3 regions of the Kitasatospora sp. NPDC040550 genome follow, and region 3 is predicted to be linked to each of the others. Evidence: predicted binding sites of a transcription regulator. Region 3 holds the regulator's gene; each other region holds the start of a gene.
What was found. The regulator HrcA, encoded in region 3, represses chaperone genes, less so after heat shock. The targets are predictions, from matches to a motif close to TTNGCACTCNGNNNNNCNGAGTGCNAA.
Positions count from the first base shown of each region.

Region 1: a site for HrcA is predicted at 2,828-2,854, ahead of groL (chaperonin GroEL). Genes of this name have one in related genera too.
Region 2: a site for HrcA is predicted at 5,308-5,334, ahead of groES (co-chaperone GroES). Genes of this name have one in related genera too.

Region 1 is NZ_JBVIWC010000008.1:6,907-16,353, forward strand. It holds gene ACZ58X_RS13890 (glucosyl-3-phosphoglycerate synthase) at 1-32, opposite strand, end outside; SAM riboswitch class I at 182-317, shown strand; gene thrC (threonine synthase) at 335-1,615, shown strand; gene ACZ58X_RS13900 (MoaD/ThiS family protein) at 1,644-1,922, shown strand; gene ACZ58X_RS13905 (cold-shock protein) at 2,473-2,676, shown strand; gene groL (chaperonin GroEL) at 3,011-4,633, shown strand; gene ACZ58X_RS13915 (hypothetical protein) at 4,834-5,193, shown strand; gene ACZ58X_RS13920 (HD domain-containing protein) at 5,232-5,864, opposite strand; gene ACZ58X_RS13925 (PadR family transcriptional regulator) at 5,941-6,318, shown strand; gene ACZ58X_RS13930 (hypothetical protein) at 6,315-7,274, shown strand; gene ACZ58X_RS13935 (copper homeostasis protein CutC) at 7,420-8,106, shown strand; gene ACZ58X_RS13940 (HelD family protein) at 8,197-9,447, opposite strand, start outside.
Region 2 is NZ_JBVIWC010000003.1:375,554-385,000, reverse strand. It holds gene ACZ58X_RS07085 (response regulator transcription factor) at 327-938, opposite strand; gene ACZ58X_RS07080 (WhiB family transcriptional regulator) at 1,501-1,827, shown strand; gene ACZ58X_RS07075 (LysR family transcriptional regulator) at 1,916-2,914, opposite strand; gene groL (chaperonin GroEL) at 3,120-4,748, opposite strand; gene groES (co-chaperone GroES) at 4,861-5,166, opposite strand; gene ACZ58X_RS07060 (THUMP-like domain-containing protein) at 5,443-6,609, shown strand; gene ACZ58X_RS07055 (polysaccharide deacetylase family protein) at 6,614-7,528, opposite strand; gene ACZ58X_RS07050 (hypothetical protein) at 7,607-7,867, opposite strand; gene tsaD (tRNA (adenosine(37)-N6)-threonylcarbamoyltransferase complex transferase subunit TsaD) at 7,864-8,970, opposite strand; gene rimI (ribosomal protein S18-alanine N-acetyltransferase) at 8,963-9,447, opposite strand, start outside.
Region 3 is NZ_JBVIWC010000035.1:17,602-27,048, reverse strand. It holds gene ACZ58X_RS35525 (RDD family protein) at 1-144, opposite strand, end outside; gene ACZ58X_RS35520 (S41 family peptidase) at 272-3,520, opposite strand; gene ACZ58X_RS35515 (16S rRNA (uracil(1498)-N(3))-methyltransferase) at 3,603-4,352, opposite strand; gene dnaJ (molecular chaperone DnaJ) at 4,446-5,585, opposite strand; gene hrcA (heat-inducible transcriptional repressor HrcA) at 5,664-6,698, opposite strand; gene htpX (zinc metalloprotease HtpX) at 6,966-7,886, shown strand; gene pspAB (PspA-associated protein PspAB) at 7,929-8,513, shown strand; gene ACZ58X_RS35490 (DUF3097 domain-containing protein) at 8,537-9,370, shown strand; gene ACZ58X_RS35485 (hypothetical protein) at 9,361-9,447, opposite strand, start outside.

The sequences.
Region 1 (9,447 bases), on a different contig from region 3:
GGGAGGAGGGCGTGGGTCGGTTCGGCGGGCACGGTGACTCTCCTCGGCGGGATCGGGTGGGACGGGTCATCTCGCTTGGCGGACGGTCCCGTTCAGGGTTGACGCCTTCGGATACAGTCTTCGTACAGCGGTCGGACCTTTGCACGCCGGGGTCGCCGCTGCGCACCACCACAATTTCACAAGCTCATCCAGAGGGACTGAGGGAACGGCCCGTTGACGTCCCGGCAACCTTCTCGCTCGGCTGTCGTCGACAGGCCCCGGCGGGACAGGTGCCAATTCCGGCCTGTGGCGCGACCGCGCCGCGGGGAAGATGAGGAGAGAGGCCTCCGCCATCATGGCTATCGACACTGTCGCACCCGTTTCCGTCGACCTCGGCCCCGCCGCCGCCCTGTCCTGTCGGGAGTGCGGGACCCGCTTCCCGCTCGGCCCCAGCTTCGCCTGTGTGGAGTGCTTCGGGCCGCTGGAGATCGCCTACGAGTTCGGCAGCGAGCGCGCCGAGGAGCTGCGCAAGCGGATCGAGTCCGGCCCCGCGTCCATCTGGCGGTACGCGCCGCTGCTGCCGGTGCCGGCCGATGTCGCCTCGAAGCCCAACCTGAACCCCGGCTGGACCCCGCTGGTGAAGGCGGACAACCTGGGCCGGGAGCTCGGGTTCACCGCCCAGCTGCACGTCAAGGACGACTCGGGCAACCCGACGCACTCGTTCAAGGACCGGGTGGTGGCCTGCGCGATCGAGGCGGCCCGGGCGTTCGGCTACACCACGCTGTCCTGCTCCTCGACCGGCAACCTGGCCGGTGCGGTGGGCGCGGCCGCGGCCCGGGCCGGGTTCCGATCCTGCGTGTTCATCCCGCACGACCTGGAGCAGGGCAAGGTCGTGATGGCCGGGGTGTACGGCGGTGAGCTGGTCGGCATCGAGGGCAACTACGACGACGTGAACCGGTTCTGCTCGGAGCTGATCGGGGACCCGGCCGGCGAGGGCTGGGGTTTCGTCAACGTCAACCTGCGGCCGTACTACGGCGAGGGCTCCAAGACGCTGGCCTACGAGATCTGCGAGCAGCTCGGCTGGCGGCTGCCGGAGCAGATCGTCATCCCGATCGCCTCGGGTTCGCAGCTGACGAAGATCGACAAGGGTCTGCAGGAGCTGATCAAGCTGGGTCTGGTGGAGGACCGGCCGTACCGGATCTTCGGCGCCCAGGCGGAGGGCTGCTCGCCGGTCTCGGCGGCGTTCAAGGCCGGCCGGGACGTGATCCGGCCGGTGAAGCCGGACACCATCGCCAAGTCGCTGGCGATCGGCAACCCGGCGGACGGTCCGTACGTGCTGGACATCGCCCGCCGGACCGGCGGTGCGGTGGAGGACGTCACGGACGCGGAGGTGGTGGCGGCGATCCGGCTGCTGGCCCGGACCGAGGGGATCTTCGCCGAGACCGCGGGCGGGGTGACCATCGGTGTGTTGAAGAAGCTCGTGGAGACCGGCCGGCTGGACCCGGCCAAGGAGACCGTCGCGATCAACACCGGGGACGGCCTCAAGACCCTGGACGCCGTCTCCGAGGCGGGCATGACCGCCGTCATCCGCCCGACGCTGGACTCCTTCCACGCCGCCGGCCTCGCGTCCGCCTGATCCACCCCCCCACCCCGCTAGGAGAGTCATGAGCGCCAACGTCCGCATCCCCACCATCCTGCGCACCTACACCGGCGGCGCGGCCGAGGTGATCGCCGAGGGGGCCACCCTGGGCGATGTCATCGCCGACCTGGAGCGGAACCACGCGGGCATCGCGGCCCGGATCCTGGACGACACCGGCAAGCTGCGCCGCTTCGTCAACGTGTACGTGAACGACGACGACGTGCGGTTCGCCGAGGGTCTGGCGACCGGGATCGCGGACGGTGCGAGCGTTTCGATCATTCCGGCGGTGGCCGGCGGCTGCTGAGCCGTTCCCGCCGCTTCCCGGCCGTCCGCGCGTACGGAATTCCACTCTCCGTGCGTGCGGGCGGCCGCCGGCATTTCGGCGGGAATATTTTCGGTCAGAGTCGGAGTAGAGTGTGGCTCTGCTGGGAACAGAGCTTCCCCTTCCGGCAGTGGGCGCTTCACCGGAGCTCGTCCGGACGCTGAGACCGGCCCGGGGCCGGGTCCGTGAAACATGTCAGGCAGATGTCAGAATTCCTGCAGGCATTTGAGTAATTCGTCCGCTATGTCCGGCGCTAATTGCCGATTTCCTCCCGGTTTGTTCGCTCTTGTCTCTTGACGGGGCTGCGGAATTCCCGGCGGCTGACCCTGTTGCAGAGGGCGTCGATCCGGATACATTCAGCGGCGGTCGACGTAATCAACCGCTCACGGAAGCCGTCCGGCGCCCCCGTGCGGACGATTGCGGCGTGCACGGCTGCGCTCAGGGGGGGTTCCCCGGGCCGGCCTTCAAACCAGACCCGGGCCCGCGACCTGCTGGCCCGTGAAGGGCCAGCACAGCACTAGGGGAGTTCGGAATGGCTCAGGGCACCGTCAAGTGGTTCAACGCGGAGAAGGGCTACGGCTTCATCGCGGTCGACGGTGGTGCGGACGTCTTCGTCCACTACAGCGCGATCCAGATGGACGGCTACCGCACCCTCGAGGAGGGCCAGCGGGTCGAGTTCGAGATCTCCCAGGGACAGAAGGGCCCGCAGGCGGACATGGTCCGCGCGGCGGTCTGACCTCTTCCGGCACCCAGGAGCTCGGCGCGGCCCACGGCTGGTGACCACTCGCTTCTCGGCGGGCCCGTACGACACGCGTCGTACGGGCCCGTTCGCGTTCCCGCGCCGGACCGTCCGGGGGTGGACGGCGGCTCGCGGGTCGGCCATTGGGCTTGCACTCGACCACCCGGAGTGCTAATCATTGGCGTTAGCACTCACAGTGTGAGAGTGACAGCGGACCGGGTCGGTGAGGCCCCCGGGAGCGGTAGGGGAATGGACCTCCGCGCACCAGGGCCGTCCGTCGCGGGCACCCCTTGGTCCGAGCAGTCGACCGTGTCCCGGAGGACCACTTCTGATGGCCAAGATCATCGCCTTTGATGAGGAAGCTCGCCGCGGCCTTGAGCGTGGCATGAACCAGCTCGCCGACGCAGTGAAGGTCACGCTCGGCCCCAAGGGTCGCAACGTCGTGCTGGAGAAGAAGTGGGGCGCCCCCACGATCACCAACGACGGTGTCTCCATCGCCAAGGAGATCGAGCTCGAGGACCCCTACGAGAAGATCGGCGCGGAGCTCGTCAAGGAGGTCGCCAAGAAGACGGACGACGTCGCGGGTGACGGCACCACCACCGCCACCGTGCTCGCCCAGGCCCTGGTTCGCGAGGGTCTGCGCAACGTCGCCGCCGGCGCCAACCCGATGGCCCTCAAGCGCGGCATCGAGAAGGCCGTCGCCGCCGTCTCGGACCAGCTGCTGGCCCAGGCCAAGGACGTGGAGACCAAGGAGCAGATCGCCTCCACCGCCTCCATCTCCGCCGCCGACACCCAGATCGGCGAGCTCATCGCCGAGGCCATGGACAAGGTCGGCAAGGAAGGCGTCATCACCGTCGAGGAGAGCAACACCTTCGGTCTGGAGCTCGAGCTCACCGAGGGCATGCGCTTCGACAAGGGCTACATCTCCGCCTACTTCGCCACCGACCTGGAGCGCATGGAGGCGACGTTCGAGGACCCGTACATCCTCATCGCCAACTCCAAGATCGGCTCGGTCAAGGACCTGCTCCCGCTGCTGGAGAAGGTCATGCAGAGCGGCAAGCCGCTCGTCATCATCGCCGAGGACGTCGAGGGCGAGGCCCTGTCGACCCTGGTCGTGAACAAGATCCGCGGCACCTTCAAGTCCGTCGCCGTCAAGGCCCCGGGCTTCGGCGACCGCCGCAAGGCCATGCTCGGCGACATCGCCATCCTCACCGGTGGCACCGTGATCTCCGAGGAGGTCGGCCTCAAGCTGGAGAACGCCGGCATCGACCTGCTGGGCACCGCCCGCAAGGTGGTCATCACCAAGGACGAGACCACCATCGTCGACGGTGGCGGCGACAGCGACCAGGTCGCCGGCCGCGTGAACCAGATCCGCGCCGAGATCGAGAACAGCGACTCGGACTACGACCGCGAGAAGCTCCAGGAGCGCCTCGCCAAGCTGGCCGGCGGCGTGGCCGTCATCAAGGCCGGCGCGGCCACCGAGGTGGAGCTCAAGGAGCGCAAGCACCGCATCGAGGACGCCGTCCGCAACGCCAAGGCCGCCGTCGAGGAGGGCATCGTCGCCGGTGGTGGCGTCGCGCTGCTGCAGGCCGGTGTCGCCTTCGACAAGCTGGAGCTGGACGGCGACGAGGCCACCGGTGCCAACATCGTCAAGGTCGCGCTGGAGGCCCCGATCAAGCAGATCGCGACCAACGCCGGCCTGGAGGGTGGCGTCGTGGTGGAGAAGGTGCGCAACCTCCCCGCCGGTCACGGCCTGAACGCCGCCACCAACGAGTACGTCGACCTGGTCGCCGCGGGCATCATCGACCCGGCCAAGGTCACCCGCTCCGCGCTGCAGAACGCCGCCTCCATCGCGGCGCTGTTCCTCACCACCGAGGCCGTCATCGCCGACAAGCCGGAGAAGGCCGCCGCGGCCGCCGGCGGCGGCATGCCGGGCGGTGACATGGACTTCTGATCCTGATCGGACTCCGATCGGATCGGCTGATCCTCGTCCGCGTGGGCGGTTCCCTTCGGGGGGCCGCCCACGCGGCGTTCCGGCCCCGGGCCGCGCTTCGGCCCCGGGCCGCGCTTCGGCCCCGGGCCGCGCTTCGGCCCCGGGGCGTTCCGGCCCCGGGCCCGTTTTGAACCCATGGGCGGGCCACGGAGAATGGACGGATGGCTTCCGACGACATCGAGACCGCCCTGCACAACGCCCGGGCCCTGATCCTGGCCGACCTCACCGCGCGGGACGTGGCGGACGCCGCCGTCGTCTCGCTGGTGGAACAGGCCGTCACCCACCGCCGCTGGTGGCTGGAGCAGTGGCCGGACGGCACCGAGTACGTGCTCGGGCTGGTTGCCCAGGACGTCCAGGACGCGCTGCTGGAGGCGTACGGCCGGTGGCCGCTGTGCACCTCCTGCGCATCCGACGGGGACCCGCACGCGCTCGGCGTGGAGCCCGAGTTGGGCCCGGAGCCGCACTGGGTGTGCGGCAAGCAGGGGGCCGTGGTGGCGCCGGTGGGGGAGTTGGCGCCTTAGGGCGGGAATTGTCGGACCCGCCGTAGGGCGGGTCCGACCTAGTCCTCCAGGTGCTGGAGCTCGGCGGTCAGGTTGGTGCGGGCGGTCGCGGCGAGGCGGCGGCGGGCGTCGGGGGTGCGGTAGAGGGCCGGGAGCGCCAGCAGGTGGCGCAGGACGGCGGCGCGGCCGGTGCGGAAGTCCGGTTCGGGGACGAAGGCGTACTCCTCCCGGACGGCGGCCGCGTAGGCCGCGTAGGCCTCGGGAGTGCCGCCGAGGACGGCGAGGTCCGCGTCGCAGAGCACCTCGCCGTCGCGGTCGCCGGGGGCCGGGTCGTGGCCGACGGTGAGCAGGACCAGCCGCTCGACCTCGGCGACGCGTGCGGCGGGCAGGCCGGCGGCGGTCAGCGCGCGGACGGCGAGGGCGGCGCTGCGCTCCTCGTTCTCGGTGCGGTCGGGGCGGTGGACGGCGTCGTGGAACCAGGCGGCGAGCCGGACGGCGTCGGAGTCGTCGGCGTGCCCGGCGAGCGCGTCGACGTGGTGCAGGACGGCGCGCAGGTGCTCGGTGGTGTGGTACCGGCGGCGCGGGTCCGACCAGCGGCGCAGCAGTTCGCGGCCGTACGGTTCGGGGTCGTCGGTGGCGCCGCAGCGGTGCAGCAGGGCGGTCCAGGCGGTGAGCAGGTCCTCGGTCGGCATGGGGCACATTGTGGCGGGTCGGATCGGCACGGGCCGGTGCTGGACCTATAGGTAGGTTGACGATATATGTAGTCGTATGACAGAACGCTCCATGCAGGAGCCCACGCTGCTGCTGCTCACCGCCCTGGCCGACCAGCCCAGACACGGCTACGCGCTGATCCAGGAGGTCGCCGCCATCTCGGACGGCCGGGTCAAGATGCGCACCGGCACGCTGTACGGCGCCCTCGACCGGCTGCTGGGCCAGGGTCTGATCGAGGTCGCCGCCGAAGAGGTGGTGGACGGACGGGCCCGGCGCACCTACGCGCTGACCGGGGCCGGACGGGACGCGCTGGCCGCCGAGGCCGGGCGGCTGCGCGCCGTGGCCACCGAGGCGGAGCGGCGGCTCACCAGGATCCGGTCGATGCTGCCGGGCCGGGCCGGGGAGCGGCCCGCGACGGGGGGAGGACTCTCATGACCATGCCGGTGATCGGCCCCGCGCCCTCCGCGGTGCTGCGGGCCGCACTGCGGCTCTACCCGGCGCGCTACCGGCGCGAGCGCGGTGAGGAACTGGTCGAGGTGTTCGCCGACACCACGGCGGCGGGCGGCCGGGTGGCCCTGGCCCGGGAGGTCCTCGGCCTGGCGGTGTACGGGCTGCGGGTGCGGCTGGGGCTGACCGGCGCCTCGGCGGCCGGGCGGCTGCTGGCGATGGCGGCGCCGATGATCGCCGGCGCGGTGGTCGGCGCCGTCATGGTGCCCTGGGCGCTCACTCTGGAGCGGACCACCAGGTGGCTCGCCTGGGACGACTCGCTCGGCAACCACGTCCGGGCGTTCGCCCCGCCGGTGGCCGCGCTGCTGCTCGGGGTGGCGGCGCTGCTGGGGCGGTGGACGGCCGTCCGGGCCACCTCGCTGGTCCTCGGCGCCATCGGGCTGTACGACCTGGGCCGGGCCGCCTGGGAGCCGGGCGTCTTCGACGTCTGGTGGGTCGGCTACATCGGGATGGCCTCGCTGCCGTTCGTGGTGGCCGCGCTGCTGCTGGTCGTCGCGCCGACCGACCTGCTGCCCCGGCCGAACCTGCGGACCGCCGGGCTGGTGCTGGCCTCGGCGGTCGCGGGCGGGCTGCTGGAGGCGGCGCAGAACTGGGACGACACGACCTTCCCGCTGGACGTCCAGTGGTTCGTGGTGATGCTCCTCGCCCCGACGCTGCTGACCTTCACCGCGTTGCGCGGGCGCCTCGGCCCGACGGCGGTGGGGCTGGCGGTGCTGGTGCTGACCGGGCCGGGCAGCCTGTTCAACATCTGGCGGGAGGCCCACGGGATCTCGCACCTGCTGCCGATGGCGGTGCCGGTGCTGGCCGGGCTGGTCCTGGTGGCGGTGGCGGAGCGCCGGTTCGGCCGGCGGACGGCCCTCGGGATGGTGCCGGGGCGGGCGTGACCGGGGCCTGCCCCCGGTGTGACCGGGCCCCCGCCCCCGGCGTGACCGGGCCCCGTCCCCGGCGTGACCGGCCCCCGCCCCCGGCGTGACCGGAACGGGGGTGCGGGTCTCGCCGGGGGCGGGGGGATGTGGCAGGCTGTCTGATATGTCTAGACCAATTTTCGAAGTCATCGCGCTGACGCCCCAGGACGCCCAGGCAGCCGAGTCCGGCGGCGCCGACCGGCTCGAACTGGTCACCGACATGGCCGCCGACGGACTCACCCCCTCCGTCGAGGACTTCGCCCGGATCCGGGCCGCCGTCGACCTCCCGCTGCGCGTCATGCTGCGGATCCGGGACGGCTTCGCCCCCGGCGACCTCGACGAGCTGTGCGCCCGGGCCGCCGCGCTGCGGGCCGAGGGCGCCGAGGAGTTCGTGCTCGGCTTCCTGGACGCCGGGGGCGCCGTCGACCTGGCCGCCACCACGGCCGTCGCCGGGGCGATCGCCGGCTGCCGCTGGACCTTCCACCGGGCGATCGACCACAGCGCCGACCGGGCCGCGCTGCGCGCCGCCGTCGGCGCGCTGCCCGGGCTGGACACCTTCCTCACCTCCGGCGCGGCCGCCGGGGTGGACGCCGGCCGGGAGGTGCTGTCCGCCGAGCTGGCCCGGGCGGGCGAGCCCGGCTACACCCAGCGGATCCTGATCGGCGGCGGCCTGCGGGCCGAGCACCTCAAGGAGCTGCGGGCGGAGGGCTTCGACGCCTTCCACGTCGGCGGTGCGGTGCGGGCCGACGGCTGGCTGACGCCGGTCGACCCGGCCAAGGTCGCCGAGTGGCGGGCGATGATCGACGCCTGAACCCGCTCTGCCCGAATGCCTGCCCGAGGGGCCGGTCCCGCTGAACGGGGCCGGCCCCTCCGGCACTTCCGCGTCGTCACTTCCGCGCTGTCACCCGAGCTGCTCCGGCAGCGGCTCGGAGTGCAGCACCGTGAGGCCTGAGACGGCACGGGTGAGCGCCACGTACAGCCGGCGCAGGCCGGTCCGCTCGTCCGGCTCGCCGGCCACCACCGCGGCCGGCTCGTCCAGCACCACGTAGTCGTACTCCAGACCCTTGGCCAGCGAGGCCGGGACGAGGGTCAGCCGGCTCTCGGTGCTGGTCTCGGTGCCGGGGGAGAGGTGCGCCAGCCCGGCGGCGGTGAGCAGCTCGGCGAGCCGGGGGATCCGGGCGTCGGCGGCGATCAGGCCGGTCGAGCCCTCGTGCGCCAGCGCCTCCCGGCAGGCCGCCAGGAGGGCCTCGTCCCGGCCGTGCTCCGAGCCGTCGACCGGGCGGATCTCCAGCGCGCCGGGGGTGTCGCGGACGGAGGTCGCCGGGGCCAGGCCCGGGGCGATCGCGGGCAGCAGCCGGGAGGCGTAGGCGATGACCTCCTCGGGCACCCGGAAGCCCTTGGTCAGCTCCTCCACGTGCGCCTCCGGCTTGCCCAGGTGGCGCAGGGCGTCCGGCCAGCTCGCCGTCGCCCACGGGGTGGTGCCCTGGGCGAGGTCGCCGAGGACGGTCGCCGAGCCGGTGGTGCAGCGGCGGCCGACCGCGCGGTACTGCATCGGGGAGAGGTCCTGGGCCTCGTCCAGCACCACGTGCCCGAGCGAGGGCGTGCGCTGGACGAGGTCCGTCGCCTCGTCGACCAGGACGGCGTCGGCGGGGGTCCAACGGGCGGTCCTCACCGAGCGGCCGGGCTTGGGCCAAAGCACCGCCCGCTGCTCCTCGGCGGTGAGCACGCCCTCGGCGCACTCGGCCAGGAACGGCGGGTCGGAGAGCAGCCGCAGCACCAGCTTGGCCGGGTCGACGGCCGGCCAGCACTCCTTGACCACGGCCTTGACCGCGGTGTTGCGGGCCACCGCGTCCTGCACCCGGTCGTCCGGGGCCTCGCCGCCCTGCTCCATCTTGAGCAGCACGGCGTGCGCGATGCGCTGCGGCAGGGCGTCCCGGGCGGCGCCGTAGCGGACCTCGCGGCCCTTCAACTCCTCGATGATCTCGACCAGTTCGTGCGCCGGGACGCGCCAGCGGCGGGAGCCGCGGACCACCACGCAGGGCTCGGTGGGCAGCGTGATGCCCGCCCGTACGGCCCGGCGGAGCACCTCGGCCATCCGGGCGTCGCCCTTGAGCCGGGCCGCCTCCGGGTCGTCCTCGCCCCGCACCTCGAC
Region 2 (9,447 bases), on a different contig from region 3:
GTGCCTGGTCGATCGGGAAAACGCGGCACCGCGTCCGGAGTTGTGCACCGGAACGTTATGCGCTGCGGCACCGTGCGGCGTGCCGCGCACCACCGGCCCCTCCTGCACCGTGCCGCCTCCCGCCGCGCCGCCGTGGGTGGTCCTGTCCGTCGCGCCGTCCGCCGAGTGTCCTGCGGCTGCGTGGTTCGCCGCAGTGCCTGTCCGCTGGTCCCCGAGGTGCTCCACTCCTCCATGGTGCAACCTCGGGACCGTAACGTCACACGCCCGTGCGGCGCCCGCTCCGGAATTCGAGGGCGGCGCGCCGCAACCGGCGGCGCCGCCGACGGTCAGCGGACCAGGCCCCAGCGGAAACCCAGCGCCACCGCGTGCGCACGGTCGGAGGCGCCGAGCTTCTTGAACAGCCGTCGGGCGTGGGTCTTGACGGTGTCCTCGGACAGGAACAGCTCGCGCCCGATCTCGGCGTTGCTGCGTCCGTGACTCATGCCCTCCAGCACCTGGATCTCACGCGCCGTCAAGGTCGGTGCCGCGCCCATGTCGGGGCTGCGCAGCCGGCGCGGGGCGAGCCGCCAGGTCGGGTCGGCGAGGGCCTGGGTGACGGTGGCCCGCAGCTCGGCGCGCGAGGCGTCCTTGTGCAGGTACCCGCGGGCACCCGCGGCCACCGCGAGCGCGACCCCGTCGAGGTCCTCGGCGACAGTGAGCATGATGATCCGCGCGCCCGGGTCGGCGGACAGCAGCCGCCGGACGGTCTCGACCCCGCCGAGGCCGGGCATCCGGACGTCCATCAGGACGAGATCGGAGCGGTCGGCCACCCAGCGGCGGAGGACCTCCTCCCCGTTCGTCGCGGTGGTGACCCGGTCCACACCGGGTACGGTCGCGACGGCGCGGCGAAGCGCCTCGCGGGCGAGCGGGGAATCGTCGCAAACGAGAACGGAAGTCATGACCGTCGTCCTCCGCAGCTGATCCGCGTCACGTTGAGCCTCCTGGCTGGTACGAACCTCTCCGACACGGCCGATCGGCGACGGACTTCGTCCTGATCGCCCCGACTTGCCCGCGATCGTTCCCGACGTCCGGCGCCCGCTAACCGCCTCCGCACTACCAACGACCGTCACTCGAATGAGTTACGGCCTTCGGGCCATCTCCACCACTGTACGTGGCCAACCCATTACCGATCAGCCGCATCGCGGTGCACACGCCGCACTTTTGCGCAGCTCGCGCGCGGTGGGCGCACGACCCGCACGCCGGTGCGGGTCGTCGCGCGCCTGTCGACCACCCGATTGCCACACCCCGCGCCCATCGGACCTCGTGCCCACTTTGCCCGTTTTTATAGCTTTCGTATGGTCATTGACTGTTGTGCCAGTGTGTGGGTGACTTGTCCATGGAGTTGCCTTAAGTCATATTTCCAGGTGTCCACACCAGCGCGGGGCGCCCCGCCGGGCACCGTTCGGCAGCAGCCCGCCGAAACGCCCGGCCGCCGCCGACCGCCTCTGAAGGGAATGAGCCATGGCAGATTTCTCCCGCCTCCCCGGTCCCAACGCGGACCTCTGGGACTGGCAGCTCTCGGCGGCCTGCCGCGGCGTGGACAGCTCGCTCTTCTTCCACCCGGAGGGTGAGCGCGGAGCGGCCCGCAGTTCCCGCGAGACCAGCGCCAAAGAGGTCTGCATGCGCTGCCCGGTGATCGCCGAGTGCGCGGCGCACGCCCTGGCGGTCCGCGAGCCGTACGGGGTCTGGGGCGGGATGACCGAGGACGAGCGCGAGGAGATGCTGGGTCGCTCGCGGCACCGCCTGGTGGAGGTCCCGTTGACCCCGCCGGCGGTCGCGCAGCGTTAGATCCAGGTCCGCGGCGCGCCGTGAAGAAACGTTTCTTCGCGGCGCCTCAGGCCGCCCCGTCCCCTCCGGGGACCCCGGTCACCGACCGTCAGCGATCGGCGGCCGCACCCGCCAGCCGCTCCCGCATCAGCGCGACGGCCGGCACCTCGGCCAGGTCCGGCAAGGTGAGCGCCACCACCTGGCGCACCGCCGGCACCCCCGAGGCCGTCCGCACCGGCACCGTCGACACGCCGTCAGGACGCACCGACTGGAGGGCCAGCCGGGGCAGCACCGCCACCCCGAGCCCGGCCGCCACCAGGCCGACCACCGCCGGGTAGTCGTCGGTCGCGAAGTCGATCCGGGGCTCGAAACCCGCCCCCGCGCACAGCTCCACCAGGTGCCCCCGGCACTGCGGGCAGCCGGCGATCCACTGCTCCCCCGCCAGCTCCACCAGCTCCACCGGACCGCCCCGCCCGGCCAGCGGGTGGGCGGCCGGCAGCAGGCCCACCAGCGGGTCGTCCAGCAGCGGGGTGACCACCAGGTCGGACCAGTCGGTGCCGGCCGACAGCTGCTGGGCCTCCAGGTTCGCCTCGGCCCGGGCCTCGCGCGGCGAGCCGTGCGCGGGGGCGGGCGCCGCGGCCGCGCCGTCGGACTGCGGGTAGCGGAAGGCCAGCGCGATCTCGCACTCGCCGCCGCGCAGCATCGCCAGCGACTCCGGCGGCTCGGCCTCGACCAGCGACACGCGCACCCCCGGATGGCTGTCCCGCAGGCGGGCGACCGCGGGCGGCACCAGGGTGGAACTGGCGGTCGGGAAGGAGACCAGCCGCACCCGGCCGGCCCGCAGCCCGGCGATCGCGGCCACCTCCTCCTCGGCGGCGGAGAGCCCGGCCAGGATCCCGGTGGCATGCTTGAGCAGGACCCGCCCGGCCTCGCTGAGCTGCATCCCGCGGCCCGAGCGGACCACCAGCGGGGTGTCCACCGACTTCTCCAGGGCCTTCATCTGCTGGCTGATGGCGGGCTGGGTGCACCCCAGCTCGCGGGCGGCGGCGGAGAAGGAGCCGGTGCGGGCGACGGCACGCAGGACGCGCAGGTGGCGGGCCTCGATCATGCCTCAGTTATAAGGCAATCTTTGCATTCTGCAAAATTCTACTGATAGTTGAAGCCTCAAACGGACCCGCCGCGAGGCCGTCCACGCCGCCCCGGAGGCGAGCGGGTGAATCCCCGCCCCGGAGGCGAGCGGGCGAGTAACGGCCGGAGGCCCGGCCGGACTCCCCGTGGGGAGCGGGCCGGGCCTCCGGTCAGGCGTCGGTGCCTCAGTGCGAGTGGCCGTGACCGCCGTGCGAGTGACCGGCGTCGGCCTCCTCCTCCTTCTTCTCCACCACGAGGGTCTCGGTGGTGAGGAGCAGGGAGGCGATCGAGGCGGCGTTCTCCAGCGCGGAGCGGGTGACCTTGACCGGGTCGATGACGCCGGCCTTCACCAGGTCGCCGTACTCACCGGTGGCGGCGTTGTAGCCCTGGCCGGCCTCCAGCTCGGAGACCTTGGAGGTGATGACGTAGCCCTCCAGGCCGGCGTTCTGGGCGATCCAGCGCAGCGGCTCGTGCAGCGCCTTGCGGACCACGGCGACACCGGTGGCCTCGTCACCCGACAGGCCCAGGCCGCCGTCCAGCACCTTGGCGGCGTGCACCAGCGAGGCGCCACCGCCGGCGACGATGCCCTCCTCGACCGCGGCGCGGGTCGCCGAGATGGCGTCCTCCAGGCGGTGCTTGCGCTCCTTGAGCTCCACCTCGGTGGCGGCGCCGACCTTGATGACGCAGACGCCGCCGGCCAGCTTGGCCAGGCGCTCCTGCAGCTTCTCGCGGTCCCAGTCGGAGTCGGTCGCGGCGATCTCGCCCTTGATCTGGGCGACGCGGCCGGCCACGGCCTCGGAGTCACCGGCACCGTCGACGACGGTGGTGTCGTCCTTGGTGATGGTCACGCGGCGGGCGGTGCCCAGCACGTCCAGACCGGCCTGGTCGAGCTTGAGGCCGACCTCCTCGGAGATGACCGTGCCGCCGGTGAGGACGGCCAGGTCGCCGAGGATCGCCTTGCGGCGGTCACCGAAGCCGGGGGCCTTGACGGCGACGGCGTTGAAGGTGCCGCGGATCTTGTTCACGACCAGGGTCGACAGCGCCTCGCCGTCGACGTCCTCGGCGATGATCAGCAGCGGCTTGGAGGCACCGCTCTGCAGGATCTTCTCCAGCAGCGGCAGCAGCTCCTGGATGGAGGAGATCTTGCCCTGGTTGATCAGGATGTACGGGTCCTCGAGGACCGCTTCCTGGCGCTCGGCGTCGGTGACGAAGTACGGCGACAGGTAGCCCTTGTCGAACTGCATGCCCTCGGTGAAGTCCAGCTCCACGCCGAAGGTGTTCGACTCCTCGACGGTGATGACACCGTCCTTGCCGACCTTGTCGATCGCCTCGGCGATCAGCTCGCCGACCTGGGTGTCCTGCGCGGAGAGGGACGCGACGGCGGCGACGTCGTCCTTGCCCTCGATCTCGCGGGCGATGGACAGCAGGTGCTCGGAGACGGCGGCGACGGCCTTGTCGATGCCCTTCTTGAGGGCGGCCGGGCCGGCACCGGCGGCGACGTTGCGCAGACCCTCGTTGACCAGGGCCTGGGCCAGCACGGTGGCGGTGGTGGTGCCGTCACCCGCGACGTCGTTGGTCTTGGTGGCGACCTCCTTGACGAGCTGCGCGCCAAGGTTCTCGTACGGGTCGTCCAGCTCGACCTCACGGGCGATGGTGACACCGTCGTTGGTGATGGTCGGGGCGCCGAACTTCTTGTCGATGACGACGTTGCGGCCCTTGGGGCCGATGGTCACCTTGACGGTGTCGGCCAGCTTGTTGACACCGCGCTCCAGCGAGCGGCGGGCGTCCTCGTCGAACTGCAGGATCTTCGCCATGTTCCCTATTCCCTCGGGGCTGCGGCCGACCGGCCGCCGAACTACGTGAACCAACAACCACGCCCCGGGCCCCTGTCACTAGGGACACGGATCCGGGGCGGGTCGGAACGACTTACTTCTCGATGATGGCGAGAACGTCGCGGGCGGAGAGGACGAGGTACTCCTCGCCCTGGTACTTCACCTCAGTGCCGCCGTACTTCGAGTACAGGACGATGTCACCCACGGCGACGTCGAGCGGCAGACGCTGGCCGTCCTCGAAGCGGCCCGGGCCGACGGCCAGGACGACGCCCTCCTGGGGCTTCTCCTTGGCGGTGTCCGGGATAACCAGGCCGGAGGCCGTGGTGGTCTCGGCGTCGAGCGGCTGGACCACGATGCGGTCCTCGAGCGGCTTGATGGCAACCTTGCTGCTGGTGGTCACGTCCGAGCTCCCCTTCGGAGATTACGGGGTTTTCTAACGGGTAGGGGCGAACCTGCGTGCCTGCCGTCGCGGGGGTCAGGCACACGTCTTCGCATTAGCACTCCCCCAGTGGGGAGTGCCAAGGACGACCATAGGCTGCCGTTAGCACTCAGTCAACCAGAGTGCCAACGACGCGCGCTGCGGACTCGACCCGCGGGCGAGTGTCCGTACGCGTGTACGGCGCCCGCGGCGCCCGGCGGCTCGGGTACCGACGGGCCGACCGGTCAGAATGAGCCCGTGGACACCGAGAACCTCCAGCCCCTGCTGACCCCCGAGGGCCAGGCCCTGCTCGCCGAGCTGCGCGAGTTCGCCCCCGAGGAGGAGCTGGCGCTGGCCACCCGGCTGCGGCGGGAGCACCCGGCGGAGCTGGTGTCGGCGGCGTTCGGCCAGGCCCGGCTGCGGCAGCGGGCACGGGCGAAGTTCGGGGCGGACGCCGACCTGATGTACTTCACGCCCAACGGGGTCGAGCAGTCCACCCGGCGCAGCGTGGCCGAGTGGCGGGCCCGCCGCTTCGCCGAGCTGGGCGTACGGCGCCTGGCGGACCTCTGCTGCGGCATCGGCGGGGACGTGCTGGCGCTGGCCCGGGCCGGGATCCGGGTGCTGGCCGTCGACAAGGACCCGGCGGCCTGTGCCGCCACCGCCGCCAACGCCGCCGCGCTGGGCCTGTCGGACCTGGTGGAGGTGCGCTGCACGGACGTCGCCGAGGTGGACGTCACCGGCTACGACGCGGTGTTCACCGACCCGGCCCGGCGCACCTCGCGCGGCCGGGTGTTCGACCCGGAGGCGTACGCCCCGCCGCTCTCCTGGGCGATCGAGGCCGGCCGGCGGACCCCGATCGGCGCGTTGAAGGTCGCCCCGGGCATCCCGCACGAGGCCGTCCCGGCGGACGCCGAGGCCGAGTGGGTCTCCGACCACGGGGACGTCAAGGAGGCGGTGCTCTGGTTCGGCACCGGCGCGGTCCGCCCGCACCGCGCGACCCTGCTGCCGCACGGCGACACCCTGACCGGCGGCGACCTGCCCGACCCGCCGGCCGGCCCGGTCGGGCGGTACCTGTACGAGCCGGACGGCGCGGTGATCCGGGCGCACCTGGTGGCCGAGGTCGCCGGGCAGGTCGACGGCCGGCTGATCGACCCGAAGATCGCCTACGTGACCTCGGACCGGCTGGTCGCCACCCCGTACGCGCACGCCTTCGAGCTCACCGACGTGCTCCCGTACAACGTCAAGAAGCTGAAAGCGCTGCTGCGCGAGCGCGGGGTCGGCACGGTGGTGATCAAGAAGCGCGGGATGGCGATCACCCCGGAGGAGCTGCGCCGCCAGCTCAAGCCCTCCGGGCCGAACTCCGTCACGGTGATCCTCAGCCGCACCGACAACGGGCCGCTGATGATGCTGGGCCGGCCGGTCTGAGCGGCTACGAGGACGGCGCCTGGATGTAGTCCTCCAGCCGGGCCACCGAGAAGCCCTGCTCCTGGATCCGGGCCAGCAGGTCCGCGAACATCTGGGTCATGGTGGCGCCCTTGAGCTCCTTGGGGCCGCGGAAGTGCGCCAGGATGATGTCGCCGGACTTCAACTTCTTGTCGCCCGCCTGGTACTGCATGTCGTGGATCTGCATCGACTCGCGCCACAGCACGATCGCGCGCGGACCGCACTGCTGCACCGAGGTGTTGAGCGTCGGGGTGTTGGCGCCGTCGCCGAACGGCGGGCGGAACAGCAGCGGGGCGGTGCCGTACTGCTGGGTGAGCGCGGCCTGGTCCTCGCAGATCTCGGACTTCTGCTTGTCGGCCGGGAGCTTGCTCATCACCGGGTGGGTGACGGTGTGGTTCTGGATGTGGTTGCCCAGCGCCTGGAGCGGCTTGAAGTAGCCGTAGTCGTTCTTGACGATGTCCTTGGTCAGGAACATCGAGATCGGCACCTTGAGCTCGGTCAGCATCTCGACGAACTTCGGGTCCTTCTCGGCGCCGTCGTCGATGGTGATGAAGACGACCTTGTCGGTGGTCTTCACGTCGCTGAACACCGGTACGGTGCCGGTGCGTTCGAGCTTGATGGGCTTGTCGGCGGGCGGCGCGGGGGCCGGGGCCAGCGGCTTGAGGTTCCACTTCGCCCAGGCCGCGGCGTCGCCCTGGGCCGGGGCCGCGCCGGGCGTGGTGGCCGCCGCGCCGGGGGTGCCGCCGGCGGGCGGCGGGGTCGCCGCCGCCGTCCCGGCCGTGCTCGCGGCCGGGGCGGCGCTGCCGCCGCCCCCGTTGTCGCCGCACGCGGTGGCGAAGGCCAGCAGGGCCACCGCCCCCGCCGCGTACGTCCTGGTCCTGCTCCACCCGTCCCTGTTCACCGCACCGCGCTCCCGGTCCCGTCCAGCGTTCTCTCAGCTATGCACGGTAGCGCCGCCGTGGCGGTTCCCGTCCGGGACCTACTCGACGTGCTCGCTGGTGAAGGACCAGCGGTGCACCGGACGGCCCAGCAGTTCGGCGGGCGGGTCGGCGACCGGCACGGGCGTACCGCTCCACCAGGTGATCAGCAGCACCCGGTCACCGGGGGCGGAGAGCAGTTCGAGGCGCTCCAGCCCGGCCGCGCCGCGCACCGCGGGAAGCGCGGACTCCCTTGCCCAGGCGGCGAGTTCGGCCCCGCGGCCGTCCGCCGCGCGGGCCTCCCACATCGCGGCGACGGTCACCCGGCGCCACCGCCGAGGGCCTGGTAGGCCTGGCCGTGGACGTCACCGTGCCCGGCTCCCCCGGCCGGGACGTGGACCTCGGTGACGGGCAGCGAGGAGTCCGCGGACAGCTCGAAGGCGGAGGGGGTGCGGCCGCGCCACACCATCTCGGAGCCCAGCGCCGCCACCATCGCGCCGTTGTCGGTGCACAGGCCCGGCCGGGGCACCCGCAGCCGGATGCCGGCCCGGTCGCAGCGCTGCTGGGCCATCTCACGCAGCCGGGAGTTGGCCGCGACGCCGCCGCCGATCATCAGGTGGTCGACGCCGCTGTCCTTGCAGGCCTTGACGGCCTTGCGGGTGAGCACGTCGGTGACCGCCTCCTGGAAGGAGGCCGCGACGTCGGCGATCGGCACCTCCTCGCCGGCCCGGCGCTTGGCCTCCACCCAGCGGGCGACGGCGGTCTTGAGGCCGGAGAAGGAGAAGTCGTACTCGGGGTCGTTCTTCCCGGTCAGGCCGCGCGGGAAGGCGATCGCCTTCGGGTCGCCCTCGCGGGCCGTCCGGTCGACGATCGGGCCGCCGGGGAAGCCCAGGCCGAGCACCCGGGCGACCTTGTCGAAGGCCTCGCCGGCCGCGTCGTCGATGGTCGCGCCGAGCGGGCGGACGTCGGTGGTGATGTCCTCGCTGAGCAGCAGCGAGGAGTGCCCGCCGGAGACCAGCAGGGCCATCGTCGGCGAGGGCAGCCGGCCGTGCTCCAGCTGGTCCACGCAGATGTGCGAGGCGAGGTGGTTGACCCCGTACAGCGGCTTGTCGAGCGCCCAGGCGTACGCCTTCGCCGCGCTGACGCCGACCAGCAGCGCGCCCGCCAGGCCGGGGCCGGCGGTGACGGCGATGCCGTCCAGGTCGCCGGCCTTGATGCCGGCCGTGTCCAGGGCGCGCTGGATGGTCGGGACCATCGCCTCCAGGTGGGCGCGGCTGGCGATCTCCGGGACGACGCCGCCGAAGCGGGCGTGGTCGTTCACGCTGGAGGCGACCGCGTCGGCCAGCAGCGTGGTGCCGCGCACGATGCCGACGCCGGTCTCGTCGCAGGAGGTCTCGATGCCGAGGACGAGCGGTTCGTCAGCCATGGGGGGTGTCCTCAATGTCCTTCGGGTCGGTGCTGTCGGTGCTCGGGTGTTCGAGGCGCATCACCAGCGCGTCGACGTTGGCGGGCTGGTAGTAGCCGCGCCGGATGCCCACCGGTTCGAAGCCGTGGCGCTCGTAGAGCCGCTGGGCGCGCTGGTTGTCCACCCGCACCTCCAGCAGCAGGTCGGCGCAGCCGCGCCGGGCGGCCTCGTGGATCAGGTCGGTGAGCAGGGCGGTGCCGAGGCCGGCGCCCTGGTGGCGCTCGTCCACGGCGATGGTCTGGACGTCTCCGTCGCCGGCGACGGCCATCAGGCCGGCGTAGCCGACGATCGTGCCGTCCGCGGCGGTGGCGACCGAGTAGTGGCGGGTGCCGCCGGGGTGGGCCTCGGCGAGCTCGGACCAGAACATCCCGGAGGACCAGGCGTCCTCGGGGAACAGCCTGAGCTCCAGGTCCAGCACCGGCTCGATGTCCCACCAGC
Region 3 (9,447 bases):
GTACGGGTTCGGCCCCGGGCCGCTCTGCGGGTACTGCTGCTGCGGGTACTGCTGCTGCGGGTACGGCTGGTTCTGCGGGTACTGCTGGTGCTGCGGGTACTGCTGGTGCTGCGGGTACTGCGGCGGCGGATAGCCCTGCGCCATGGTGTGCTCCCCCGTGAGCCGTCGACCAGATCACGATCGCGATCAAGAACAGCCCCGCATCCTACCCACGCCCCGGGGCGGGAGCCCGGCCGCGCCGGACCCCGCGCCCCGGAGGGCCCCGCGCCGGCTAGACCCAGGGCAGCGGCGGCGCCGTGCGGGCCGGGGTGGCGGCCAGGGTGTCGAGGGCGATCCGCACGGCCTCGGCCAGCTGCGGGTCCTCGCCGGCCGCCCAGTGGTGCGGGGCGAACGGCACCTCGACGTCCGGGTCGACGCCGTGGTTCTCCAGGCCCCAGCCGTAGTTCTCCATCCACATCGCGTACTTGGGCTGGGTGACCAGGGTGCCGTCGACCAGCTGGTACCGGCTGTCGATGCCGATCACCCCGCCCCAGGTCCGGGTGCCGACCACCGGGCCGATGCCGAGCGCCTGGATGGCGGCGTTGACGATGTCGCCGTCCGAGCCGGACAGCTCGTTGGCGATCGCGACCACCGGCCCGCGCGGGGCGTCCATCGGGTAGGGCACCCGGCCCTCGGTGTCCCGGATCGCGTACCAGCCGATGATCCGCCGGGCCAGCTTCTCTATCACCAGCTGCGAGGTGTGGCCGCCGCGATTCTCCCGGACGTCCACGATCAGGCCCTCCTTGGCCATCTCGGTGGAGAGGTCGCGGTGCAGCTGCGCCCAGCCGGCCGTCTGCATGTCGGGGATGTGCAGGTAGCCGAGCCGGCCGCCGGACAGCTCCCGCGCCTTCGCCCGCCGGCCGGCCACCCAGTCGTGGTAGCGCAGCGCCTCCTCGTCGGCGAGCGGGACGACCACGGGGTGGCGCCGGTCGGTGCCGTCCTTGCCGGCCACGGTCAGCTCGACCGGCTGCCCGGCGGTGCCGGCCAGCAGCGGGGCCGGGCCGGTGACCGGGTCGACCGGGCGGCCGTTGACGGCGAGCACGGCGTCGCCCGGGCGGATCGCGGCGCCGGGCGCGGCCAGCGGCGAGCGGGCCCGGGGGTCGGAGGACTCACCGGGCAGGATCCGGCCGATCCGCCACCGCTCACCGTCCCGGACCAGGTCGGCGCCGAGCAGGCCCTGGCGCCGGGCGGGCTCGGTGTAGCGGCCGTACGGGACGACGTAGGCGTGCGAGGTGCCGAGTTCGCCGTGCACCTCCCAGAGCAGGTCGACCAGTTCGTCGTGCGAGCCGACCCGCTCGACCAGCGGCCGGTAGCGCTCCAGGACCCCGGCCCAGTCGACGCCGCCGAGGTCGGGGCGCCAGAAGTTGTCCCGCATCAGCCGGCCGTTCTCGGCGTACATCTGCCGCCACTCGGCGGCCGGGTCGACGGTCACCCGCAGCCGGGTGAGGTCGACGGCGGTCTCGTCGTCCTCGCCGCCCGACTTGCGGTCGGCCGGGAGGATCCGCAGCTCGCCCCCGTCCAGCACGGCCAGCCGGGTGCCGTCCCCGCTGACCGAGAACCCGTCGACGCCGTGCACCAGTTGCTCGACCCGGCGCTTCCTGAGGTCGAAGCGCTCCAGCACCGGGCGGGGCCGGTCGTCGTCCAACGAGGCCGCCTCGTCGCCGAGTTCGCCGAGCAGCGGCGCCCTGGTCCAGAGCACCCCGTCCTTGGCGGCGCGCAGCGCGTGGAAGCGGCCGCCCTCGACCGGGAAGGGCACGATCCGGTCGGCGATGCCGTCCAGGTCCACCCGGACGGCCGGCACCGCCCCGTCCGCGGCCTCCTCGCCGTCCGCCGTGCGGGCCTTGGGCTCGTCCTCCTCCCCGCCGGGCGCCCGCCCGGCCCGCTGCGGGCCGAACGGGGACGGCGTCTCGGCGGCGAGCGTCACCAGGTGGGGGCGGCAGCCGTTCGGGAAGGACAGGCCGAAGGCGTGGGCGTCGTAGACCGGGTCGAAGCTGCGCACCGACAGGAAGGCCAGGTAGCGGCCGTCCGCGGTGAAGGCGGGCGAGGTGTCCAGGAAGCGCTGCGAGGTGACCTCCCCGACGGTGCGGGTGGCCAGGTCGGCCAGCACGATCTGGCGCAGCGAGTACGGGCCCATCCGGTGCACCGGGCGCGACCACGCCAGCCAGGCCGAGTCCGGGCTGAACACCAGTCCGCTGACCTCGCCGTCGGTGCTGCGGTCCAGCTCGTGCACGGCGCCGTCGGCCAGGCCGACCACCAGCACCCGGCCGTCGTGCACGCCGACCGCGGCCCGCCTGCCGTCCGGGGAGACCACCAGCGAGTTGACCCGGCCCAGTCGCCCGGCGGCCAGCCGGCGCCGCTCGGGGTCGTGCACGGCGGGGGCGTACTCCAGGGCGTCCTCGCCCTCGGCGTCGGACACCCAGAGCACGCCCTGGGCGCCGTCCTCGCCCGGCACCACCCGGGCCAGCCGGGCCCGCACGCCCGGGGTCTCGTCCAGCACCCGGGCCGGGCCCTCGCGGTGGGTCAGCCAGTGCACGCTGCCGCGCACCACCACGGCGCCGGCCCGGCCGGTGCGGTCCGGGGCGACGGACTCCAGCCAGTGCGCGGCGTGCACCGGGTGGGGGCGGCGGCGGGCCCGCGAGCCGGCCGGCCGGACGTCCAGCCGGCGCGGGGCGGCGCTCTCCAGGTCGTCCAGCAGCCACAGGTCGCCGGCCCGGTGGAAGACCACCCGGGTGCCGTCGGTGGTGGCGTTGCGGGCGTAGAAGCCGTCCGGGTCGGTGCTGTGGCGGCGCAGGTCGGAGCCGTCCGGGCGGCTGGACCACAGGTCGCCGACGCCCTCGTGGTCGGACAGGAAGGCGATCCGGCCGTCGCCGTCCCCGGCCACCCAGAGCGGGGAGTCGAGCTGCCCGGCCAGCTCCTGGTGGATCCGGGCGAACCGGTCCTGCCCGATCCACAACTTGCCGGCCCGGCCGCCCCGGTAGCGCTTCCACCAGGCCGGCTCGCGGTTGTTGACGGTCACCAGCAGCACCCGGTCGCCGTCCGGCTCGAAGGCGAGCCCGCCGACCGGCCCGTACGGCAGCCGCACCGCCTCGCCGCCGTCCAGCGGCACCGCGTGCGCCCAGCAGCGGCGCACACCGGACTCGCCCGCGCCGGTGGTGGCGATCGGGCGCCCGTCGGCGGTCCAACCCTGCACCCGGGTCTCGGTGTTGCCCCAGTACGTCAGCCGCCGGGACGGTCCGCCGTCCACCGGCACCACGTGCACCTCGGGGGCGCCGTCCCGGGTGGAGGTGAAGGCGATGTGCCGCCCGTCCGGGGAGAACCGGGGGTGCTGCACGGGCAGGTGATCGGCCGTCAGCCGCCAGGCCCGGCCGCCGTCCAGCGGGGCCAGCCACAGGTCGTCCTCGGCGACGAAGGCGACCAGGTCGCCGTGCAGGTGGGGATGGCGCAGATAGGCGCCCGCGGAGGTGCTCAGGGAGTCCGTCACGCCGCCAGCGTAGGCAGGTGCGGGTACGAGCCGCTCCGTTTTCCGCAGACTCCCGGCGGGCGCGCGGAAGGTGCCGGTGGGGTCAGGCCCAGCGGCCGGTGCGCCCCAGCAGCAGCGCCCCGGCGGCCACCCCGGCGGTCGAGGTGCGCAGCACCGAGGGGCCCAGCCGGTACGGCTCGGCGCCGGCCTCGGCGAAGGCGGCCAGCTCCTCCGGGGAGACCCCGCCCTCCGGGCCGACCACCAGCACGATGTCCCCGCCGGCCGGCAGCGCGGCCTGCGCCAGCGGCTCGGCGCCCTCCTCGTGCAGCACCGCGGCGAGCGCGGCCCCGGCCAGCAGCGGTGCCAGCTGGCGGGTGGTCATCGGGTCGCGCACCTCGGGGAAGCGCAGCCGGCGGGACTGCTTGCCCGCCTCCCGGGCGGTGGCCCGCCACTTGGCGAGCGCCTTGGCGCCGCGCTCGCCCTTCCACTGGGTGATGCAGCGGGAGGCGGCCCAGGGGACCACCACGTCCACGCCGACCTCGGTCATGGTCTCCACGGCCAGCTCGCCGCGGTCGCCCTTGGGCAGCGCCTGGACGACCACGATCCGCGGCGCCGGCGCCGGCTCCCGCCGCACGGCGGCCACCGTGACCTCGATCGCGTCCTTGCCGAGCACCGCGGCGACGGTGCCGTCCACGCCCAGCCCCAGCCCGTCCGCCAGGGTGACCGCCTCGCCGGCCTCCAGCCGCTTCACCGCGGCCGCGTGCCGGCCCTCGGGCCCGTCGAGCCGCAGCACGGCCCCGGGCACGGCGGCGGCGATCCGCTCGGTCTCGACGACGAAGACGGGCGCGGTCATGGCGGGGAACCTTTCCTGGGGTGGCCTGCGGCCGGGGAGGGGGAACACCGAAGGGGTGCCGGGGATCCTCCCCCGGCACCCCTCCTCGGACGACTACCGGCCGTTGAAGGCGTCCTTCAAGCGCGAGAACAGGCCCTGCTGGCCCGGCGCGAACTGGCCGGACGGCCGCTCCTCGCCGCGCAGCAGCGAGAGCCGGCGCAGCAGCTCCTCCTGCTCGGCGTCGAGCTTGGTGGGCGTCTGCACCTCGACGTGCACTATCAGGTCGCCCCGGCCGCCCCCGCGCAGGTGGGTGATGCCCCGGCCGTGCAGCGGGATCGACTGGCCGGACTGGGTGCCGGGCCGGATGTCGACCTCCTCCAGCCCGTCCAGGGTCTGCAGCGGCACCTGGGTGCCGAGCGCGGCCGCCGTCATCGGGATGGTGACGGTGCAGTGCAGGTCGTCCCCGCGCCGCTGGAACACCGCGTGGGCGGTCTCGGCGATCTCGACGTACAGGTCGCCGGCCGGGCCGCCGCCGGGGCCGACCTCGCCCTCGCCGGCCAGCTGGATCCGGGTGCCGTTGTCCACACCGGCCGGGATCTTCACCGTCAGGGTGCGGCGGGCCCGCACCCGGCCGTCGCCGGCGCACTCGGGGCACGGGGTCGGCACCACGGTGCCGAAGCCCTGGCACTGCGGGCACGGGCGGGAGGTCATGACCTGGCCCAGGAACGAGCGGGTGACCTGGGAGACCTCGCCCTTGCCGCGACACATGTCGCAGGTCTGGGCCGAGGTGCCGGGGGCCGCGCCCTCGCCGCTGCAGGTGGTGCAGGTGACGGCGGTGTCGACCTGGAGTTCCTTGGTGGTGCCGAAGGCGGCCTCCTCCAGGGTGATCTCCAGCCGGATCATGGCGTCCTGGCCGCGGCGGGTGCGCGAGCGCGGGCCGCGCTGGCCGGCCGCGGCGCCGAAGAAGGCGTCCATGATGTCGGAGAAGCCGAAGCCCGCCGCGCCGGCGCCGAAGCCGCCCGCGCCACCGCCGCCCGGCGACAGCGGGTCGCCGCCCAGGTCGTAGACCTGGCGCTTCTGCGGGTCGGAGAGCACCTCGTAGGCGGCGTTGATCTCCTTGAACCGCTCCTGCGTCTTCGGGTCCGGGTTGACGTCCGGGTGCAGTTCGCGTGCCAGGCGCCGGAACGCCTTCTTGATCTCGTCCTGCCCCGCATCCCGTCGGACGCCGAGTACCGCGTAGTAGTCCGTGGCCACCAAATGCTCCGCTTGTTCCGCCTGTAGTAGTGCTGCGACTGGACGCCGGCCGTTAGATTTCTAACAGCCGGCCGTGTGCTACGACTCGGCCAGGATCTGGCCCACGTACCGTGCCACCGCCCGCACCGCCCCCATTGTGCCCGGATAGTCCATCCGGGTCGGACCGATCACACCCAGTTTGGCCACACTCTCGTCGCCCGAACCGTAGCCGACCGAAACGACCGAGGTGGAATTCAGCCCTTCGTACGCGTTCTCCCGCCCGATCCGGACCGTCATCGCGGCGTCCGTGGTCTCACCCAGGAGGCGGAGCAGGACGACCTGCTCCTCCAGGGCCTCCAGCACCGGCTGGATGGTGAGCGGGAAGTCGTGCCCGAAGCGGGTCAGGTTGGCCGTGCCGGCCAGCATGATCCGCTCCTCGTTCTGCTCGGCGAGCGCCTCGAACAGCGTCGCCAGGACCGTGCTGACGGTCGGCCGGTCGGCCGCCTCGAAGGCCGCCGGGAGCTCCTCCAGGAGCCCCGGGACGTCCGGCAGCCGCTGGCCGGCCGCCCGGGTGTTGATCCGCGAGCGCAGGTCCGCCAGGACCGTCTCGCCGACCGTGCCCGGGCAGTCGACCATCCGCTGCTCGACCCGGCCGGTGTTGGTGATCAGCACCAGCATCACCTTCGCCGGGGCCAGCGCCACCAGCTCGATGTGCCGGACGGTGGAGCGGGTCAGTGAGGGGTACTGCACCACGGCGACCTGGCGGGTCAACTGGGCGAGCAGCCGCACCGTACGGGTGACCACGTCGTCCAGGTCGACGGCGCCGTCCAGGAAGTGCCGGATCGCCCGGCGCTCCGGGGAGCTCATCGGCTTGATCTCGGCGAGCTTGTCGACGAACAGCCGGTAGCCCTTGTCGGTGGGGATCCGCCCGGCGCTGGTGTGCGGCTGGTGGATGTACCCCTCCTCCTCCAGCGCCGCCATGTCGTTGCGCACCGTGGCCGGGGACACCCCGAGGTTGTGCCGCTCCACCAGGGCCTTGGAGCCGACCGGCTCCTCGGTGCCCACGTAGTCCTGGACGATCGCGCGCAGCACGGCGAGCTTGCGGTCGTCCAGCTGGCGGACCTCTCCGGCCATGGGGCACGCACCTCCGTCTTCGCACGTTGTCCGTCTGTGATGCTGCGAGCCGCTCCGGGGAGGACCCCGACCCTGGCACTCTGCACGCACGAGTGCCAAAACCGTACCTGCCAGTGTACGGCCCGGGTCGTACCGCAGGAACGGCCCGGCCGGGGTGATCCTGCCCGCAGTTCCGGACGGCCACCACGACACTCCGCGTGCGCGGGTGGTGCCCCGGGGCCGTCCGGGTGGCAGCATCGAAAGCGACGGCGAACGGAGGAGCAAGCGATGTCGAGCTCGGGCCAGCACACCCGTTTCGCGCCCGACCGCGGCCTGACCAGCCGCATGGTCGGGACGATGTTCGTGATCGGGCTGCTGTACGTCGGTTTCACGGGCCTGCTGATCGCGCTGCTGCGCGGGGCCTGGCCGCTGATCGTGCTGATCTCCGGCGGGCTGTTCGTGGCCCAGTTCTGGTTCAGCGACAAGATCACCGAGCGGGCCATGGGCGCCCACCAGGTGACCGAGGAGCAGTACCCCCAGCTGCACGGCACCATCGACCGGCTCTGCGCCCTGGCCGACATGCCCAAGCCCCGCGTGGCGGTCGCCGACAACGACATGCCGAACGCCTTCGCCACCGGCCGCAACCCGCAGAACGCCGTGGTGTGCGTCACCACCGGCCTGCTGCGCCGACTGGAACCCGAGGAGCTGGAGGGCGTCCTGGCGCACGAGCTGTCGCACGTCGCCCACCGGGACGTCGCGGTGATGACCATCGCCGGCTTCCTCGGCGTACTCGCCGGGGCGATGACCCGGGTCGCGATGTACGGCGGGTTCATGGGCGGCAACCGCAACAGCAACGACCAGAACGCGGCCATCGCGGCGCTGATCATCCCGCTGGTGTCGATCGTGGTCTACGCGATCAGCTTCCTGCTCACCCGGCTGCTGTCCCGCTACCGCGAACTGGCCGCCGACCGGGCCGCCGCCCAGCTCACCGGGCGGCCCAGCGCCCTCGCCTCGGCGCTCACCAAGGTCACCGGGCAGATCGCCGCCATCCCCACCGAGGACCTGCGCAGGGCCCAGCCCTACAACGCCTTCTACTTCGCCCCCGCGCTGAGCGCCAAGGAGACCGCCTCCCAGCTGCTCTCCACCCACCCGACGCTGGAGAAGCGGTTGGCCCAGCTCGCGAAGATCTCCGAGCAGCTCGGCCACTGACCCCCTGAACTCCGGCCCCGCCCGATTCCCGAAAGGACCGCCGTGGGATTCCTGGACGCCCTGTTCGGCCGCACCAAGCCCGTCAAGCCCGACCTCGACCAGCTGTTCGGCGTGCCGTCCGCCGCGCTCACCCTGGAGGCCGGGGCCGGGTTCCTCCCCACCGGGCTCGGCTCGGTCTGCTTCGCGGCCGTCGAGGGCGCCGCCTTCGTCCAGGTGGAGCAGCAGGTCCGGGCCCTGCTGGACGCCGACACCGAACGCGGCGGCGTCCCGGTGGAGGCCTCCAAGGACGGCTACGGCTACTCCTGGCTGCTCACCCGGCACACCCCCGAGGAACTCCCGGAACTGGTCAACGACCTGCACGCGGTCAACAGCGAACTGGAGGGGAACGGCTTCGGCCCGCAGCTGCTCTGCTCCCTGGTCGCCTTCCGCAACCCGGAGGGCCAGTCGCTGGCCCTGGTCTACCTCTACAAGCGCGGCACCTTCTACCCCTTCGCCCCGATGCCCGGCGGCGGTGAGCGGCGCAACAGCCCGCTGGAGCTCCAGGTGAACGCGATGCTGGCGAACGACCTGCGGCTGGAGAAGGACCTCAGCCGCTGGTTCCCGGTCTGGGGCGCGCCGGGCCTCTGACGCCCCGTCCGTAAGATCCCCCCATGCGCAGCCACCAGTACGGACCGGACCTCACCCCGCCGTGGAAGAAGCAGCAGCCCGCACCCGAGGTGCCGGCCGAGCGGGACCTGGTGGTCGAGGAGGCGGCCACCGGCTACTGCGGGGCGGTGGTGCGCTGCGAGCGGACCGCCGAGGGGTTCACCGTCACCCTGGAGGACCGCTTCGGCAAGCACCGGGTCTTCCCGCTGGTGCCGCGGGGCTTCCTGCTGGAGGGCAGGGTGGTCACCCTGGTGCGCCCGGCCGCGCCCGCCGCGCCGCGCACTCCCGCCCGCACCGCCTCCGGCTCCCTCGCCGTCCCCGGCGCCCGGGCCCGGGTCGCCCGCGAGTCCCGGATCTACGTCGAGGGCCGGCACGACGCCGAACTGGTCGAGCGGGTCTGGGGCGACGACCTGCGCATCGAGGGCGTCGTCGTCGAGTACCTCCAGGGCATCGACGACCTCCCCGCGATCGTCGCCGACTTCGCCCCCGGGCCCGGCCGCCGCCTCGGCGTCCTGGTCGACCACCTGCTCCCGGGGACGAAGGAACACCGCATCGCCGCCCAGGTCACCGGCGAGTCGGTGCTGGTCGTCGGCCACCCCTACATCGACATCTGGCAGGCCGTGAAGCCGTCCAGCGTCGGCATCCCGGCCTGGCCCGCCGTCCCCCGCGGCGAGGACTGGAAGGAGGGCACCTGCCGCCGCCTCGGCTGGCCGGTGGACACCCCGGCGGCCTGGAAGCACATCCTGTCGAAGGTCGACAGCTACAAGGACCTGGAGCCCGAACTGCTGGCGAAGGTCGAGGAGTTGATCGACTTCACCGCGATCCCGGATCAGGGGTAGGTCTGGAACTCCGAGGTGTCCAGGATGATGTCCAACAGGTCGAGCCGAATCGGATCGCCGAACTTGGTGGTTCGCTC